DNA from 2 places in the Nonomuraea purpurea genome. Region 2 is predicted to be linked to the other one. Evidence: predicted binding sites of a transcription regulator. Region 2 holds the regulator's gene; the other holds the start of a gene.
The links. The regulator HrcA, encoded in region 2, represses chaperone genes, less so after heat shock. The targets are predictions, from matches to a motif close to TTGGCACTCTCNNNNNGAGAGTGCCAA.

Region 1 (8,450 bases), on a different contig from region 2:
ACGCTTATCGCCCACCCCTGGTTTACTCCATTAATCCACCTTTTCCCCCACTTCCCCCCGCCGACCCACAAGCTCCCCCGGGCGGCGCCGCATGTTCCTGGCCCGGAAACGCGCATGGCCCGCACCCCCTCCGGGTGCGGGCCATGAACGGCGGGAGAAAAGGTCAGTGGCCGTGCCCGTGCCCGTGACCCTGGCCGGCGGCCGGGGCCTCCTCCTCGGGCTTGTCGACCACGAGGGCCTCGGTGGTGAGCAGCATGCCGGCGATGGAAGCCGCATTCTGCACAGCCGACCGCGTGACCTTGACCGGGTCGATGACGCCCTGGGCGATCAGGTCGCCGTACTCGCCGGTGGCGGCGTTGAGGCCCTGACCGGCGGAGAGCTCGGCGACCTTGTGCGTCACCACGTAGCCCTCCAGACCGGCGTTCTCGGCGATCCAGCGGGCCGGCTCGACCAGCGCGCGGCGCACGACGCCGACACCGGTGGCCTCGTCGCCCGTCAGGCCGAGGTCGTCGATCTCCTTGGAGACGTGGATGAGCGCGGAGCCACCGCCGGAGACGATGCCCTCCTCGATCGCGGCGCGCGTGGCGGAGATCGCGTCCTCGAGGCGGTGCTTCTTCTCCTTCAGCTCCACCTCGGTGGCCGCGCCGACACGCAGCACGCACACACCGCCGGCGAGCTTGGCCAGACGCTCCTGCAGCTTCTCGCGGTCCCAGTCGGAGTCGGACTGCTCGACGGCAATCTTGATCTCCTTGACCCGGTCCTCGATGGCCTGCTGGTCGCCTGCGCCGTCGACGATGGTCGTGTTGTCCTTGGTCACCACGACGCGGCGGGCCTGGCCGAGCACTTCGAGACCGACGTGCTCCAGCTTGAGGCCGACCTCCTCGCTGACGACCTGGCCGCCGGTGAGGATCGCGATGTCCTGCAGCATCGCCTTGCGGCGGTCGCCGAAGCCCGGGGCCTTGACGGCCACGGAGGTGAAGGTGCCGCGGATCTTGTTGGTGACCAGAACGGCCAGGGCCTCGCCCTCGACGTCCTCGGCGATCACCAGGAGCGGCTTCTTCGTCTGGGCGATCTTCTCCAGCAGCGGCAGGAAGTCCGCGATGGAGGCGATCTTGCCCTGGGTGATCAGGATGTAGGCGTCCTCGAGGACCGACTCCATGCGCTCGGGGTCGGTGACCATGTAGGCCGACAGGTAGCCCTTGTCGAACTGCATGCCCTCGGTGAACTCGAGCTCCATGCCCATGGCGTTGGACTCTTCGACGGTGAGGACACCGTCCTTGCCCACCTTGTCGAACGCCTCGGCGATCAGGTCGCCGATCTGCGCGTCCTGAGCGGAGATCGTCGCGACGTTGGCGATCTCCTTCTTGTCCTCGACCGGCCGGGCGCTGGCGAGCAGCTTGTCGCTGATCTCCCTGGCGGCCTTGTCGATGCCGCGCTTGAGCGACAGCGGCGAGGCGCCGGCCGCCACGTTGCGCAGGCCCTCGCGGACCATGGCCTGGGCCAGGACGGTCGCGGTGGTGGTGCCGTCGCCCGCGATGTCGTTGGTCTTGGTGGCCACTTCCTTGGCGAGCTGGGCGCCGAGGTTCTCGTAGCGCTCTTCCAGCTCGATCTCACGAGCGATGGTCACACCGTCGTTCGTGATCGTCGGCGCACCGAACTTCTTGTCGATGACGACGTTGCGGCCACGCGGGCCGAGGGTTACCTTCACGGCGTCCGCGAGGGCGTTCACGCCGCGCTCGAGCGCGCGGCGGGCGTCCTCGTTGAACTCCAGGATCTTCGCCATTGCTGAAAGTCCTCTCCTAGCGTCGAAAGCCCCGGCCGCCCTCAAGAGCGCCCGGGGCTCGACACATCCGGCTTACTTCTCGATGATCGCGAGAACGTCGCGGGCGGAGAGCACGAGGTACTCCTCGCCGCCGTACTTGACCTCGGTGCCGCCGTACTTGCTGTAGAGGACGATGTCGCCCTCGGAGACGTCGAGCGGAATCCGCTTGTCGCCGTCCTCATCCCAGTTGCCGGGGCCCACCGCGAGGACCTTGCCCTCCTGCGGCTTCTCCTTGGCGGTGTCCGGGATGACCAGGCCGGAAGCGGTGGTCTGCTCTGCCTCAAGCGGCTGAACCACAATGCGGTCGCCGAGCGGCTTAACGGGAACCTTGGTGGCGGTCGTCACGATCGGACCTCCCCTTCAGATTTGAATGATCTAGAAGAGGCGACCAGCGGGGCCTGCCGTCGCGGGTGTCAGACCTGCCTCGTCGCACGTTTGGCACTCTCAAGGGGAGAGTGCCAACAGGAAACATATGCAAGAGGGGCTTGACAGTCAACACGAACGCGTCTGCTGAGAGCGATCAGGCCCACCAGCCTATGACGAGGTCGGCCCCGATGCCCCGCCGCGCCGACGTGGACGGCCTACGCGCCCGGCTCTTCAGGCCATGCCGCACAAGGTGACAACGTCAAATATTTCAATGTTAAAGTTTTGCTACGATATCAGGGTGGATGACGCGATCGATGTGATCATCGGGCAATGGGCGCGTACGCGGCCCGACGTCGACGTGTCCCCCATGGGTGTCGCCGGACGGGTGTCGCGCGCCTCGCGGCTGCTGGAGCGTGGGGCCAGGGAGTTCCTGACCGGGCACGGGCTGGAGGCGTGGGAGTTCGACATGCTGGCCACGCTGCTGCGCAACGGCGACGACGCCACGATGTGCATGAAGGACATGTCCACGGCCGGGATGGTCAGTCCCGGCGCCCTCACCAACCGGATGGACCACCTGGTCAAGCGGGGGCTGGTCACCCGCGGGCAGGCGCCGGGCAACCGGCGCAAGACGCTGGTGTCGCTCACGGAGGAGGGGCGCCGGGTGGTCGACGACGTCCTGGAGCGGCACGCGGCCAACGAGGACCGCCTGCTCGCCGGGCTGTCGCCCACCGACCGCGAGGCCCTGTCGGCCCTGCTGCGCAAGCTGCTGGTCTCCCTGGGCGACACCCCGGCGTCGTGCGGGGACGCCCCCGGCCCCCGTGAGAGCCCCACCCTCGCGGCCTCTCGACCCCCGCGGTCGCGCTAACGTCGTTCGACGTGGACCTCGACGCCTTCAACGAGCTGCTCACCCCGCGCGGCCGGCAGGCGCTCGCCGCGGCGGGAGAGCTCGCCGGCGCCGACCCGGTCGCCGCCGCGACGAAGCTGCGCAGGACGTACGACGCGACGCTCACCTCGGCGGCCCTGACCCAGGCGACCCTGCGCGAACGCGCCAGAGCCAAGTTCGGCCAGGACGCAGGCTCGATGTACTTCACGCCCCACGGCCTCGAACAGTCCACCCGCGCCGAGGTCGCCGAGCACCGCGCCCGCCGCCTGACCGAGGGCGCGGGTTCGCCCACGGTCGTGGACGCCTGCTGCGGCATCGGCGGCGACCTCATCGCCCTGGCGCGCGCGGGCTGCACGGTGACGGCCGTGGACGCCGACCCGCTGACCGCGGCCGTGGCCGGGGCCAACGCCGAGGCGCTCGGGCTGGGCGACCGGGTGACGGTGACCGTGGCCGACGCGGCGACGATCAGGCCGGAGGATTACGACGTCCTGTTCGCCGACCCGGCCCGCCGTACGAGCAGGGGCAGGACGTTCGACCCCATGGCCTACTCGCCGCCCTGGCCCGTGGTCCTCGATCTGGTCTCCAGGGCCCGCAGAGCCTGCCTCAAGGTCGCCCCCGGCATCCCGTACGAGTTCATCCCCGAAGGCGCCCAGGCCGAGTGGATCTCCTTCAAGGGCGAGGTCAAGGAGGCCACGATCTGGGCCGGCGAGGGCGGGCCCCGGCAGGCCACCCTGCTGCCCGCCGGGCACACCCTGACCGCCACGGGCGCGCGGGCCCCTGTCGGCCCCGTCGGCCGCTACGTGTACGAGCCGGACGGCGCCGCCATCCGGGCGCACCTCGTGGGCGAGGTGGCCGAGATGGTCGATGGCCGTCTGCTCGACCCGATGATCGCCTACATCGCGGCCGACGACCCGACGAACACCCCATGGGCGACCCGGTATGAAGTGACCGACGTCATCCCGTTCTCACTGAAAAAGCTGCGCGCGATACTCCGAGAGCGAAAAATCGGAAATGTCACCATCAAAAAGCGCGGCTCCGCCGTCGACATCGAACGGCTCCGCACCGATTTGCGGCTCAAAGGGGACAATTCCTCGGTAATCATCCTTACCAGAATTCTCGACAAACCCTCAGTTCTCATCTGCAACCCCCTTCTACCTGCATGAACAGGTGAGTCAGGAGCTAATCCCGATCTTTGGATTCGCCCCCGCCTGACCTTGATCGAAAGGCTAAGGTGGACGGGCGGGAGTTCTCCCTGCTAATGCGGTGCCCCGCGTTCTCGCCCGTTCATTTGCAAACCGGACCTATCCCACCGCTGCGCGGCAGACCGTCGGCGACGAAGGAGCCTTTCGGTGGACCATTCCAACCACACCACCCTTCTCCAGGCAGGCGGCCAGTCCGCGGTCTCCGAGAGGATGCGAGACCTCCTCGCGCGTGCCGCCCAAGATCATGTGTACGAGCAGCGCACCCAGGGCGCGGTGCTCGACGAGATCCGCCAGCGGCTGGAGGGCATGGAGTGGCTGCTGCGCGAGGTGCGAGAGCGCGAGCTGGGCGGGCTCAGCGGCACGCTCGAATCGGTCAGCGGGCGGCTCGACGAGATCACCGCCAAGCCGCCGATGTGGGCCGAGGGGCTGGCCCAGCACGTCGAGGCGGTCCGCGACCACGTCGACGCCGTCGGCGAGCGGGTCAACCACGTGGACGCCAGGGTCACCCCGGTCGCCGAGCTGCCGAGCCTGTGGGCCGACCTCGGCACCGTGGGCGAGAGCGTGGAGGAGGCGCTCAACCGGCTGCAGTCCGTGCTCGACACCACTGATGGCATCACCAAGGGAATGTCCGATTTCGCCGTGACGCTGGCCAACCTGCATTCGAGTATGGAGGCCGCGGCCGGCAGGTTCACCAGGCTCGACAAGTCGATGTCCGAGCTGGCCACCCGTACCGACCGCGTCGAGATCGTGGTCGGCGACCTGTCCGAGAGCGTCAACGAGCGGCTGACGGGCACGGCCGAGCAGATGTCCGCCCAGGCCGAAGCCGCCGAGCAGCGCCTGACCACCCGCCTGGAGGAGACCGACCAGCGGCTCACCGCCAGGCTCGACGAGACCGACCAGCGGCTGACGACCCGTCTGGAGGAGACGGGCGAGCAGCTCACGGCCAGGCTCGACGCGACCGACGAACGTCTCACCGCGCGCCTCGACGTCACCGACGAGCACCTCAGCAGCCGCCTCGACGCCGCCGAGCAGCGGCTGACCGCGCGGCTGGAGGAGACGGGCCAGCGCCTCGGCAGCCGCCTCGACGAGACCGACCAGCGGGTCGCCGCCCAGCTCGCCGAGACCGACGAGCGCGTGGCCCTGCGCCTCAAGGAGGCCGACGAGCAGCTCACCACTCATCTGTCCGACATCGAGCAGCGTCTGACCACCCGGCTCGACGAGGCCGACCAGCACCTCGCCGTCCAGCTCGGCGAGAGCGAGCAGCGGCTGGCCGCCCGGCTCAGCGGCGTCGACTCCAGGCTCGAACGCGCCGAGGGCCGCCTCATGAGCCTCGAAACCAGGCTGACCGGGTTCGACGGCCGCCTGGAGTCCACCGAGGAGTGCCTGTCCGACATCGACGGCAGGCTCGACGGCCTCGACGGCAGGATGGGCGGCCTCGACAAGCGCCTCATGTCCATGGACGGCCAGCTCGGCGGCGTCGACAGGCGGCTGAGCGCGGTAGACGGCCACCTGGGCCGCCACGACGACCGCTTCGACGCGCTCGACGTCCGCATCGACGCCCGTTACGCGGCCCTCGACGACCACATCTCCGCCACCGACCAGCGCCTCAGCGAGGGCGCCACCCGCAACGAGGGCCGCTTCAACAAGCTCGACAACCAGATCGACGCCATCGACGAGCGCCTGGTCGAGGCCGAAGAGAGCCTGAGCGGCCGGCTCGACACGATCGACGGCCACGTCAGCGGCCTCGACACCCGCTTCAACGGCCTCGACACCCACATGAACGGCCTGGCCACCCGCGCCCAGCAGGCCGGCGAGCACCTGGAGTCGGTCGACGACCGCATCGAGGCCGTCCACCAGCGCGTCAGCCAGCTACCCGCCGCCCTGGCCATCCCCGAGCGGGTCGGCGAGCTCGTCAAGGCGCAGACCGGCGAGCAGGCCGAGCGGCTGACCGCCGCCGCGAACACCCTCACCGACCTGGTCAGGACGCGCCCCGACCGCGACGAGCTGGCCGCGACCGTCACCGGCATCGTGGCGCCGGCGACCAACGACCTGACCAGGCGCCTCGGCGCCCTGGAGGAGACCATGCTGGCCCTGGCCGAAGCCCTCCTGCGCCCCATCAGGGCGAAGGACTGACCCGGAGCCGGCAGGGCTCACACGTGAACGGTCGTGATCGGCAGTGAGGAGTCGGCGGGGATCTCCAGCGTCGACGGCGTGACCCCGGCCGCCACCAGGTCGGAGCCCAGGGCCGCGACCATGGCGCCGTTGTCGGTGCACAGGCCGGGCCTGGGCACCCGCAGGCGCACCCCCGCCGCCTCGCACCGCTCCTGAGCCAGCGCCCGCAGCCGGGAGTTGGCCGCCACGCCGCCGCCGACGAGCAGGTCGCGCACCTCGTACTTGCGGCAGGCCTGCAGCGCCTTGCGGGTCAGCACGTCGACCACGGCCTCCTGGAAGGAGGCGGCCACGTCGGGCACGTGGACGGACTCGCCCGACGCCTCGCGGGCCTCGACCCAGCGCGCCACGGCGGTCTTGAGGCCGGAGAAGGAGAAGTCGAGCGTGCCGTCGTCGATCTTGCCGCGGGGGAACACGATCGCGCTGCCCGAGCCGTCGCGGGCGACCCTGTCGATGTGCGGCCCGCCGGGGAACGGCAGCCCCAGCACCCTGGCGACCTTGTCGAACGCCTCGCCGGCCGCGTCGTCGACGGTCGAGCCGAGCGAGATCACGTCTTCGGCCACGTCGGGCACGAGCAGCAGCGAGGAGTGCCCGCCGGAGACCAGCATGGCGATGCACGGCTTGGGCAGCGGCCCGTGTTCGAGCTGGTCGACGGCCACGTGGGCGGCCAGGTGGTTGACGCCGTAGAGGGGCACGCCGAGCCCGAGCGCATATGACTTGGCCGCCGCGACCCCCACCAGCAGGGCCCCGGCCAGCCCTGGACCGGCCGTGACGGCGATGGCGTCGATGTCGGAGAACTTCAGCCCGGCTTCGGCCAGTGCGGCCTCCACGGTGGGCGTCATGGCCTCCAGATGGGCGCGCGAGGCGACCTCGGGCACCACGCCGCCGTACCTGGCGTGCTCGTCCATGCTGGAGGCGATCGTGTTGGCCAGCAGGGTGTGGCCCCTGACGATGCCGATGCCGGTCTCGTCGCAGGAGGTCTCGATGCCCAGGACCAGGGGTGCGTCAGTCACCAAGCTTCCTTCTCATCATGATCGCGTCGGTGCCGTCGTCGTAGTAGCGGCGACGGGTACCGATCTCCTCGAACCCGAAATGCCGGTAGACCGCCTGCGCGCGCGGGTTGTCGGCGCGTACCTCAAGGAAGATCTCCCGCGCTCCCCTGCGGTGCGCCTCGCCGAGCAGCTCGGTCAGCATCGCGCTGCCGATGCCGGTGCCCTGGTGGCGCTCCAGCACCGCGATGGTCTGCACGTCGGCCTGGTCGGCGGCGGCGGCGAGCCCGGCGTAGGCGACGATCTCGTCGCCGACCAGGGCCACCACGTAGTGGCGTGAACGGGGCATCTCATCCAGCTCGCCGCGCATCATGCCCTCGCTCCACGCGTCGAGCGGGAACGTGGCCTGCTCGATCGCCATGACCGCCGGCAGGTCGTCCGTGGTCATCGGCCTGATCTTCACGCCGTCACCCTCTTGGGCGCGCCCGGCACCACCGCGTCGGGCCTGCGCAGGTAGATCGGGCGGGGCGGATCGAGGGGCGTGCCCTCGGCCAGCCGCTCGGCCGCCAGGGCGGCCAGGGCGCCCGCGTAGGGGTAGGGCGGAGCGTCGCTCTTGCCCAGAATGTCGGGGTAGAGGTCGGCGCCCGCGCCCACGACCGGCAGCCCCTCCACCGGGACGTCGGCGGGCCGGTCGACGAAGGGCCCGTCGCGCCGGGTGCGCATGTCGGTGTAACGCGCCCAGAACACCTCTTTGCGCCGCGCGTCGGTGGCCACCAGGAACGGCTCGGCGCGCCCGCTGCCATAGGCGACCGCGTCGAGCGTGCACACGCCGTACGCGGGAACGCCCAGCGTGGTGGCGAGCCCCTGAGCGGTCATCAGCCCCACGCGCAGCCCCGTGTAGGGCCCGGGGCCGCTGCCCGCCACGATGGCGCTCACCTCGCGCAGCGTGGCGCCCGCCTCGCGCAGCACCCGCTCGACCGTGGGCACGAGCAGTTCACCATGACGCCGGGCGTCGATCG
Region 2 (8,450 bases):
CGGTCGTGCCCTCGCCGGAAGGACTGGAGATCATCCGCGGCCGCATTGAGCGGCGTGGTGTCCGTAATCTGTTCTGGTGGCGTGCGGGCGCGGCCGCCGCCAGTGCTTTGTTGGTGGCGGGGACGATCGTGATGGCCGTTCCCGAGTTGCGCTCGAAGATCGTCGAGGTCCCTGCGCAGGTCGTCGATGATGAGACCTCGAAGGAGGCTCCGTCCAATTCCTCCACCACTCGTTCCCAGCAGCCTCCGCGGGAGGAGCCCAGCTCGGAGCAGCCGCCGGTCGTGATCGTCGACACTCCGAAGCCTTCGTCGCCGCGGCCGTCGAAGAAGGCCGAGTCGACCAGTCGTCCTTCGCCGACTCCGAGTCCTTCGCCCACTCCGTGCCCTTCTGCCACGGCCGAGCAGGCCGTGCTTTCTGAGGACTGTCCCACGGCCTCTCCGACGCCGACGCCGACGTCGGAGGAGACGGTCGTTCTGCCCACGGTGTGCCCGCCCGAGGAGTGTCCGCCGGACGACATGACGGAGACGCCGACGGAGTCGGTCAGCCCGCTGGTGGATGCCTCGCAGACCACGCCCTGACGGGGTGGCTCACCAGCGGCCGGTGCGGGTGAGCAGCACGGCTGCGGCCGCCACGCCTGCCGTGGACGTGCGCAGGACCGTCGGCCCCAGCAGGACGGGCACCGCTTTGGCGGCCCTGAATGTGCCGAGTTCTTCGTCGGAGACTCCGCCTTCCGGCCCCACGATCATCACGATGTCGCCGCCGGGCGGCAGGGTCACTCCTGACAGCGGTTCGTGGGCTTCTTCGTGCAGCACCAGGCCCAGTGCCGCCGTGGCCAGCAGTGCTTCGACGCCTGCGGTGGAGGCGGGCTCCGTGACTTCTGGCAGGTGGAAGCGGCGGGCCTGTTTGCCCGCCTCGCGGGCTGTGGCCCGCCAGCGGCCCAGTGCCTTGGCGACTTTGTCGCCTTTCCATTGGGTGATGCTGCGTGAGGCCGCCCAGGGCACGATCACGTCGACTCCGGCCTCGGTCATCATCTCGACGGCCAGTTCGCCTCTGTCGCCTTTGGGCAGCCCTTGGACGACGACCAGGCGTTGCCGGGGCGCCTCGATCTCGTGACGGCTGATCACGTCGAGCCTGAGTGCGTCCTTCAGCACCTCGCGGACGACGCACTCGGCGACGGCGCCGGTTCCGTCGGTCAGGTCGATCCGCTCGCCGGCCCGTAGGCGCCGCACGGAGGCCGCGTGGCGCCCTTCCGGGCCGTCGAGTGTCAGCTCGGCCCCGTCCAGGTTCTGGGACAGGAAGACCGGGACGGTCACGTCACCTGCCGTTGAAGGCGTCGCGCAGGCGGGAGAAGAAGCCCTGCTGGCCGGGGGCGAACTTGCCGGGTGGTCGTTCCTCGCCCCGCTGCTTGGCCAGTTCGCGCAGCAGCTCCTCCTGGGCGGGATCGAGGCGGGTGGGGGTTTCGACGTTGACGTGGATCAGCAGGTCGCCTCTGCCGGATTCGTTGAGTCGTTGCACGCCGCGTCCGAACATGGTGATGACCTGTCCGGCTTGGGTGCCGGGGCGCACGTCGATTTCTTCTGAGCCGTCGAGTGTCTCGACCGCGAGTATGGTGCCGAGTGCGGCGGCCGTCATCGGGATCTGGACGGTGCAGTGGAGGTCGTCGCCGCGCCGTTCGAAGATCTCGTGGGCTCGTTCGACGATCTCGAGGAAGAGGTCTCCGGGCGGGCCGCCGCCGGGGCCGACTTCGCCTTCGCCGGCGAGCTGGATGTGGGTGCCGTCCTCGACGCCCGCGGGGATGCGGACCTTGATCGTGCGGCGGGTGCGTACGCGTCCGTCGCCGGAGCATTCCTGGCACGGGTTGCGGATGATCGTGCCGAATCCGCCGCACTGCGGGCACGGCCGCGAGGTCATGACCTGGCCCAGGAACGACCGGGTGACCTGGGAGATCTCGCCGCGGCCGCTGCACATGTCGCAGGTGTCGGGGTGGGTGCCGGCGGCGGCGCCTGCCCCGTGGCAGACCTCGCAGAGCACGGCGGTGTCGACGACCAGTTCGCGTGTGGTGCCGAACGCCGTCTCGCGCAGGTCGAGTTCGACCCGGATGGTGGCGTTGCGGCCTCGGCGTGCCCGTGAGCGGGGCCCTCTTGTGGCGCCGCCGGCGGTGCCGAAGAAGGCGTCCATGATGTCGCTGAACGGGAAGCCCGCGCCGAATCCGCCGGCTCCCGCGCCCGCACCCGCGCCGGCGAAGGGGTCGCCGCCCAGGTCGTACATCTGGCGCTTGTTCGGGTCGGACAGCACCTCGTAAGCCTGCGTGATCTCCTTGAACCGCTCTTGGGTCTCAGGATCGGGGTTCACGTCTGGGTGCAGCTCACGGGCGAGTCGGCGGTATGCCTTTTTGATCTCGTCCTGACTGGCGTCACGGCGCACCCCGAGGGTGGCGTAGTAGTCGCTGTTTGCCACTTATCGACCTCTTATGATGCAGCCAGGATCTGGCTGACGTAGCGTGCCACCGCTCGTACCGCTCCCATCGTCACGGGGTAGTCCATCCTCGTGGGGCCCAGCACGCCGAGCCGGGCCAGTTGATTATCGCCGGAACCGTATCCGGTGGCGACGACGGACGTGCCGCGCAGGTAGGGATTTTCCGAGCCGATGCGCACGGTGAGCGCGGACGGGGTGTCTGTGGAAGTCTCGCCGAGCAGCCGCATGAGCACGACCTGCTCCTCCAGGGCCTCGAGCACGTCGCGCAGGCCGACGGAGAAGTCGGCGCCCGCGAGGTTGGCGGCGCCGGCGAACACGATCTTCTCGTCGTGCCGTTCGACCAGCGTCTCGAGCAGCACCGACAGGATCGTGGCCACGACGGGCCGGTCTTCGATGGGCAGCCGCTCGGGCAGGTCGGCGACCTGCTCGGGCACGCTGCTCAGGCCGCAGCCGTCGAGGCAGGCGTTGAGCACCGCGCGCAGGTGCGCGATGCGGGTGTCGTCGACCGCCTCGGGCAGCTCGATCACGCGCTGCTCGACGCGGCCGGTGTTGGTGATGAGCACGAGCATGACCCTGCGGTCGTTGAGCGGCACGAGCTCGACGTGCCTGACCGTCGAGCGTGTGAGGGTCGGGTATTGCACGACCGCCACCTGCCTGGTCAGCTGCGCGAGCAGCCGGACGGTGCGGGTGACCACGTCGTCGAGGTCGACCGCGCCGGCCAGGAAGGTCTCGATCGCCCTGCGCTCGGCGCCCGAGAGGGGTTTGACCTGCGAGAGCCGGTCGACGAACAGCCGATAGCCCTTGTCGGTCGGCACGCGGCCGGCGCTGGTGTGCGGCTGCGTGATGTAGCCCTCCTCCTCCAGCGCGGCCATGTCGTTCCTGACCGTCGCGGGGGAGACCCTCAGGTTGTGGCGCTCGGCCAGCGCCTTGGAGCCCACCGGTTCGTTGGTGGACACGTAGTCTTCGACAATGGCGCGGAGCACTGCCAGTTTCCGATCGTCGAGCACGTGCTCACCTCCTGCCTCTGCCCTTTCGGGGAACGCGACGTCTAGCACTCTGTGTTCCCGAGTGCCAAGTGTACGGCTCTCGCCTACAAGGTGCGATAACACTGACTGTCATCCTGCTGCTAGCGACTTACAAGCGACAGGGTTCACACTTGCGCACATGACCGACGATTCACAGCCCCGGCCGTATGATCCGCCGCCCGGGCAGGGCCCTCACCACGGTCAGCCCCAGCCTCCTCCTCCGCCTCCCCAGTACGGCCGGCAACCCGGTTCCCAGCCGCAGCACGGCCCGCAACCGGGTTCCCAGCCTGGCTGGGGGCCTGCGCCGTCGCCCTATGGGCCGCCCGCCGGCTACGGGCCGCCGCCCGAGCAGGGCCAGAGCCCGTACGGGCCGCCGCCCCAGTACGGCCAGTATGGCCAGCAACCCTCGTACCCGCCACGGATCGACGCCAAGGCGGTCAGGCCCAGTCTGTGGTGGGTCGCGCTGGCCTGGGGCATCGCCGTGGTGTGCGGCGTCGCCGGCGTGGTCGTGTTCGTCACCGGCGTGGCCGGCAGCGTGTCCGACCTGGTCCCGACCAAGACGTTCGCGTCTGGACAGACCGTGACGGTGCCGATCGACCCGGCGAACAAGCCCGCCGTCTACGTCGCCAGCGACCAGGCCGTCAACTACCAGTGCGAGGTGTCCGGCGGGGCCAGGCTGGCCAAGACCTCGGGCTCGCAGACGGTCACGGCGGGCAGCTCGGTCTGGGAGCAGATCCTCGTGATCAACGCGCCTGCCAAAGGTGATTACCAGCTCACCTGCACCAACCAGGAGGGCCCCACCGCGGTCTACGGCGTCGGCCGCGAGTTGTCCTCGGCCGCGGGCGGTGTCGCCGGCGGGGTGGTGTCGCTGATGGTGATCGCCGGAATCGGGGTGCTCATCGGGATCGCCGGTACCGTCGTCGTCCTGGTACGCCGGAGCGGCGCCCGCAAGCGCCTTGCGGTCACGGGGTGATTTGCTACGGTCCCCGTGTGTACGAGGGCGATGTACTGGCGGGGAATTGGCGGCGGCCGGGCAAGGGAAAGATCCCGAAAGTGCCCGCCGAGCTGGACCTCGTCGTGGAGGACGCCGACAGCGGCTTCTGCGGCGCGGTGGTGGCCTGTGACAAGGAGGCCGTCACGCTCGAAGACCGGTTCGGCAAGCGCCGGTTGTTCCCGCTCGCGCCCGCCGCGTTCCTGCTGGAGGGCAGGCCCGTGACCTTGGTGCGCCCGGTCGCCGCCCCGGCGGGGCCCCGGCTCAGCGCGTCGGGCTCGATCGCCGTGGAGGGCCTGCGGGCGCGGGTGGCCAGGGAGAGCCGGATCTACGTGGAGGGTGTGCACGACGCCGCCCTCGTGGAGAAGATCTGGGGCCACGACCTGCGGGTCGAGGGGGTCGTGGTCGAATATCTGGAAGGTGTGGACGATCTGCCCGCCATCGTGGCGGAGTTCGGCCCTGAGCCGGGACGGCGGCTGGGCGTGCTGGTCGACCATCTCGTCCCCGGCTCCAAGGAGAGCCGGATCGCCGCCGAGATCACCTCGCCGGACGTCCTGGTGGTGGGCCATCCGTTCATCGACATCTGGCAGGCGGTCAAACCCTCCGTGCTGCGCATCCCGGCCTGGCCCGACGTGCCGCGCGGGGTGCCGTGGAAGGAGGGCGTGATCGCCGCCCTGGGGTGGCGCATGGAGCCCGCGCAGGCCTGGCGGCGGATCCTTGGCGCCGTCTCGACGTACACCGACCTGGAGCCGGAGTTGCTCGGCCGGGTCGAGGAACTGATCGACTTCGTTACGGAGGCATCATGAGTCAGGATCCGCCGCAGACGCAGCCTGACGACGACCAGACACGGCATGTGTCACGTCCTGATATTCCGCCCGGCCAGCCGGACTCGGGTGCCCAGCCGCTCTCGTACGGGCAGCAACCCGGCTCCCAGCCCGGCTACGGCTACGGCTACCAGCAGTCCGGCCCTCAGCAGCCCGGTTACCAGCAGCCTGGCTACCAACAGCCCGGTTACCAGCAGCAGCAGCCGAGCTACGGTCAGCAGCAGGGCTACGGCGGGGCTCAGGGGTACGGTCAGCAGCCCGGCTACGGCCACGGTTACGCCGCCCATCCGGGAGAGCCCTACGTCCCCGGCCGGTTCGGCCCCCGCCCCGGCACCGACGACACCACGATGGCGATGCTCTCGCACCTGCTGGGCCTGCTGGTGTCCTGGCTCGGCCCGCTGATCATCTACCTGATGAAGAAGGACGAGTCCCCCTACGTCAGGGACCAGGCGGCCGAGGCGCTCAACTTCCAGATCACGATGTTCATCGGCTACATCGTGTCGGGGATCCTGGTGGTGGTCTTCATCGGCATCCTGCTCCTGCCGGTGGTCTGGGTCCTGTCGCTGATCTTCCACATCCAGGCGGCCATAGCCACCAACAAGGGCCAGCCCTACCGTTACCCGTTCGCCATCCGCCTGATCACCTAGACCAGGAGGTCGCGGATGAGGGCGTCGGCGAGCAGCCGCCCCTTGAGGGTGAGCACCATCCGGCCGGACCTGAACGCCTCGGGCTCCAGCAGCCCGCGCCCGAGGGCGCCCGCCACGGACGTACGCGCGGCGGGCGCCACCTCGGCGACCGGATAGCCGGACACCAGCCGCAACTCCAGCATCAGCCGCTCTGCCTCGCGGTCGTCGCCGGACAGGACCTCGCGGGCGTGGGCCGGGGAGGCGCCCGATGCCAGCCGCTGGGCGTAGGCGGCCGGGTGTTTGACGTTCCACCAGCGGGTGCCGCCGACGTGGCTGTGGGCGCCCGGTCCTGCGGCCCACCAGTCGCCGCCGGTCCAGTAGAGCAGGTTGTGGCGGCAGCGGGCCGCCTCGGACACGGCCCAGTTGGACACCTCGTACCAGTGGAGCCCGGCCCCGGTCAGCATCTCGTCGGCGATCTGGTAGCGGTCGGCGGCCACGTCGTCGTCGGGCATCGGGAGTTCGCCGCGCTTGATCCTGGCGGCGAGCCTGGTGCCGTCCTCGACGATCAGCGAGTACGCCGAGACGTGGTCGGGCCCGGCCTCGATCGCGGCGGCCAGCGAGGCCCGCCAGTCGTCGTCGCTCTCGCCCGGCGTGCTGTAGATGAGGTCGAGGTTCACGTGTTCGAACCCGGCCTCCTTCGCTTCCCGCACGGCTTGTGCCGCCCTGCCCGGTGTGTGGCGGCGGTCGAGGACCTGCAGGACGTGCTCGCGTGCGCTCTGCATGCCGAAGCTGATCCGGTTGAAGCCGCCGTGCAGGAGTTTGTCCAGGTAGGAGGGGTCGACCGATTCGGGGTTGGCCTCGGTCGTCACTTCGGCGTCCGGCCGCAGCCCGAACTCGGAGTCGATCGCGGTCAGGATCCTGGCCAGGTCTTCCGGGGGCAGCAGGGTGGGTGTGCCGCCGCCGAAGAACACCGTCTCGACCGGCAGGTGGGCCTGGCCCAGGACGCGGCGCGCCAGGCGTATCTCCTCGACGACCGTGTCGGCGTAGTCGCGGTGGGAGGCGCCTGGGCCCAGTTCGGCGGCGGTGTAGGTGTTGAAGTCGCAGTAGCCGCAGCGGGTCACGCAGAACGGCACGTGCACGTAGAAGCCGAACGGGCGCTCGCCGAGGCCGCTCAGGGCGCTGTCGGGCAGTTCGCCGGAGGCGGGTGCGGGATCGCCGTCGGGCAGGGTGGATGGCACGCTTCCAGTTTGCCCGGCTCACAAGAGTGCTCCAGTCCGGGCGTGGCTTCTACCGCCCCGGCCTGAGTTGGGATTCTTCGTGGAAATCGGCCAGTTTCAGCAATGTCTCCAGCGCCGCCTGCCGGGTTTCCTCGACCGAGTCGCCCTGTTCGCCGAAGCATTCGGCCGCCACGTCCAGCAGCGCCGTCACCACCGCGGCGTCGGGGTAGGGGACGTCGACGAGCACCGTCCCGTCGCCGGCCGCCTCCCCTTCCGCTTCCGCGAGGTGGAGGCGGAGCAGCCGCCGAGTCTCCTCGGCCACGGCGACCCCCAACACGGCAGCACGCTCGAATCGCTCAGAAGCACTCACGTCACCCTCCAGTCGCACTGGTGTTCGGGAGTAACAGTAGGCGGCGGCACCGACAGAATCCCCTTGCCCGTCGGGGATCCCGCGCAATATGTCATGAGATGACTAGACTTCGGGCGGTGGAAGAGCTGATCGTCAGCATTGAAGGTCTCGCCGTCGAACTCGGTGGCAATCCGGTGTTGCGGGGGATGGACCTGAGCGTCGCCCCGGGCGAGATCGTGGCCGTGGTCGGTCCGAACGGTTGCGGCAAGTCGACGCTCCTGCGCTGCCTCGCCGGGCTGCAACCCGTCTCCTCGGGCGAGATCCGGGTGTTCGGGCAGCCGCCGGCCGACAACGCCGCCTTCTGGCGGCGCGTGGCGCTGCTGGGCGACGAGCCCGCCTGGTACCCGGGGCTGACCGCCCGCGAACACCTGGAGCTGATGGGAGCCGTGCACACACGCCCCCGGATGGGCGTGGAGGCGGCGCTGGAGGTGTTCTCCCTGGTGGAACGGGCCGACGCCGCCCCGCTGAACCTGTCGACCGGCCAGCGCCAGCGGCTCTCCCTGGCCTGCGCCCTCCTGCGGCCGAGCACGCTGTTGCTGCTCGACGAACCGGAACGCGGGCTCGACGCCGGCTTCCGCGCCCGCCTGTCGGGCCTGCTCGCGGAGTACACCGCCGAGGGCGGCACCGTGATCACGGCCACGCACGACCAGGACCTGGCCACCCACGCCCGCCGGATCGCCCCATCGGGCGTCCCCGCATGAGCCTTCGCATGAGGCGCAGAAACCCAGCGCATGACCGAGCTTGCCGAGGTCATCATGAATGGACAGCGTCTCTCGGAGGCCAGGCGTGACCGGAATTGAAGGCAGTGTGCGGCCGGTACGGGCGTACCTCCGCTCCCGTGGCCGCACCCGGGCGAGCCTGCTCGACCGGTACGTCTCCGGCT

Region 1: groES (co-chaperone GroES) is a predicted target of HrcA. The motif match lies at 2,258-2,284, and genes of this name have one in related genera.

What each region holds. Positions count from the first base shown of each region.
Region 1 is NZ_JBHSBI010000013.1:249,214-257,663, forward strand. Features, by position in the region: gene groL (chaperonin GroEL) at 164-1,783, opposite strand; gene groES (co-chaperone GroES) at 1,856-2,167, opposite strand; gene ACFOY2_RS26215 (MarR family winged helix-turn-helix transcriptional regulator) at 2,487-3,053, shown strand; gene ACFOY2_RS26220 (class I SAM-dependent methyltransferase) at 3,065-4,234, shown strand; gene ACFOY2_RS26225 (hypothetical protein) at 4,421-6,406, shown strand; gene tsaD (tRNA (adenosine(37)-N6)-threonylcarbamoyltransferase complex transferase subunit TsaD) at 6,424-7,455, opposite strand; gene rimI (ribosomal protein S18-alanine N-acetyltransferase) at 7,448-7,879, opposite strand; gene tsaB (tRNA (adenosine(37)-N6)-threonylcarbamoyltransferase complex dimerization subunit type 1 TsaB) at 7,891-8,450, opposite strand, start outside.
Region 2 is NZ_JBHSBI010000001.1:107,410-115,859, reverse strand. Features, by position in the region: gene ACFOY2_RS00520 (hypothetical protein) at 1-578, shown strand, start outside; gene ACFOY2_RS00515 (16S rRNA (uracil(1498)-N(3))-methyltransferase) at 588-1,313, opposite strand; gene dnaJ (molecular chaperone DnaJ) at 1,315-2,457, opposite strand; gene hrcA (heat-inducible transcriptional repressor HrcA) at 2,469-3,482, opposite strand; gene ACFOY2_RS00500 (hypothetical protein) at 3,640-4,473, shown strand; gene ACFOY2_RS00495 (DUF3097 domain-containing protein) at 4,491-5,297, shown strand; gene ACFOY2_RS00490 (DUF4870 domain-containing protein) at 5,294-5,962, shown strand; gene hemW (radical SAM family heme chaperone HemW) at 5,959-7,179, opposite strand; gene ACFOY2_RS00480 (hypothetical protein) at 7,229-7,528, opposite strand; gene ccmA (heme ABC exporter ATP-binding protein CcmA) at 7,645-8,268, shown strand; gene ACFOY2_RS00470 (DUF6297 family protein) at 8,354-8,450, shown strand, end outside.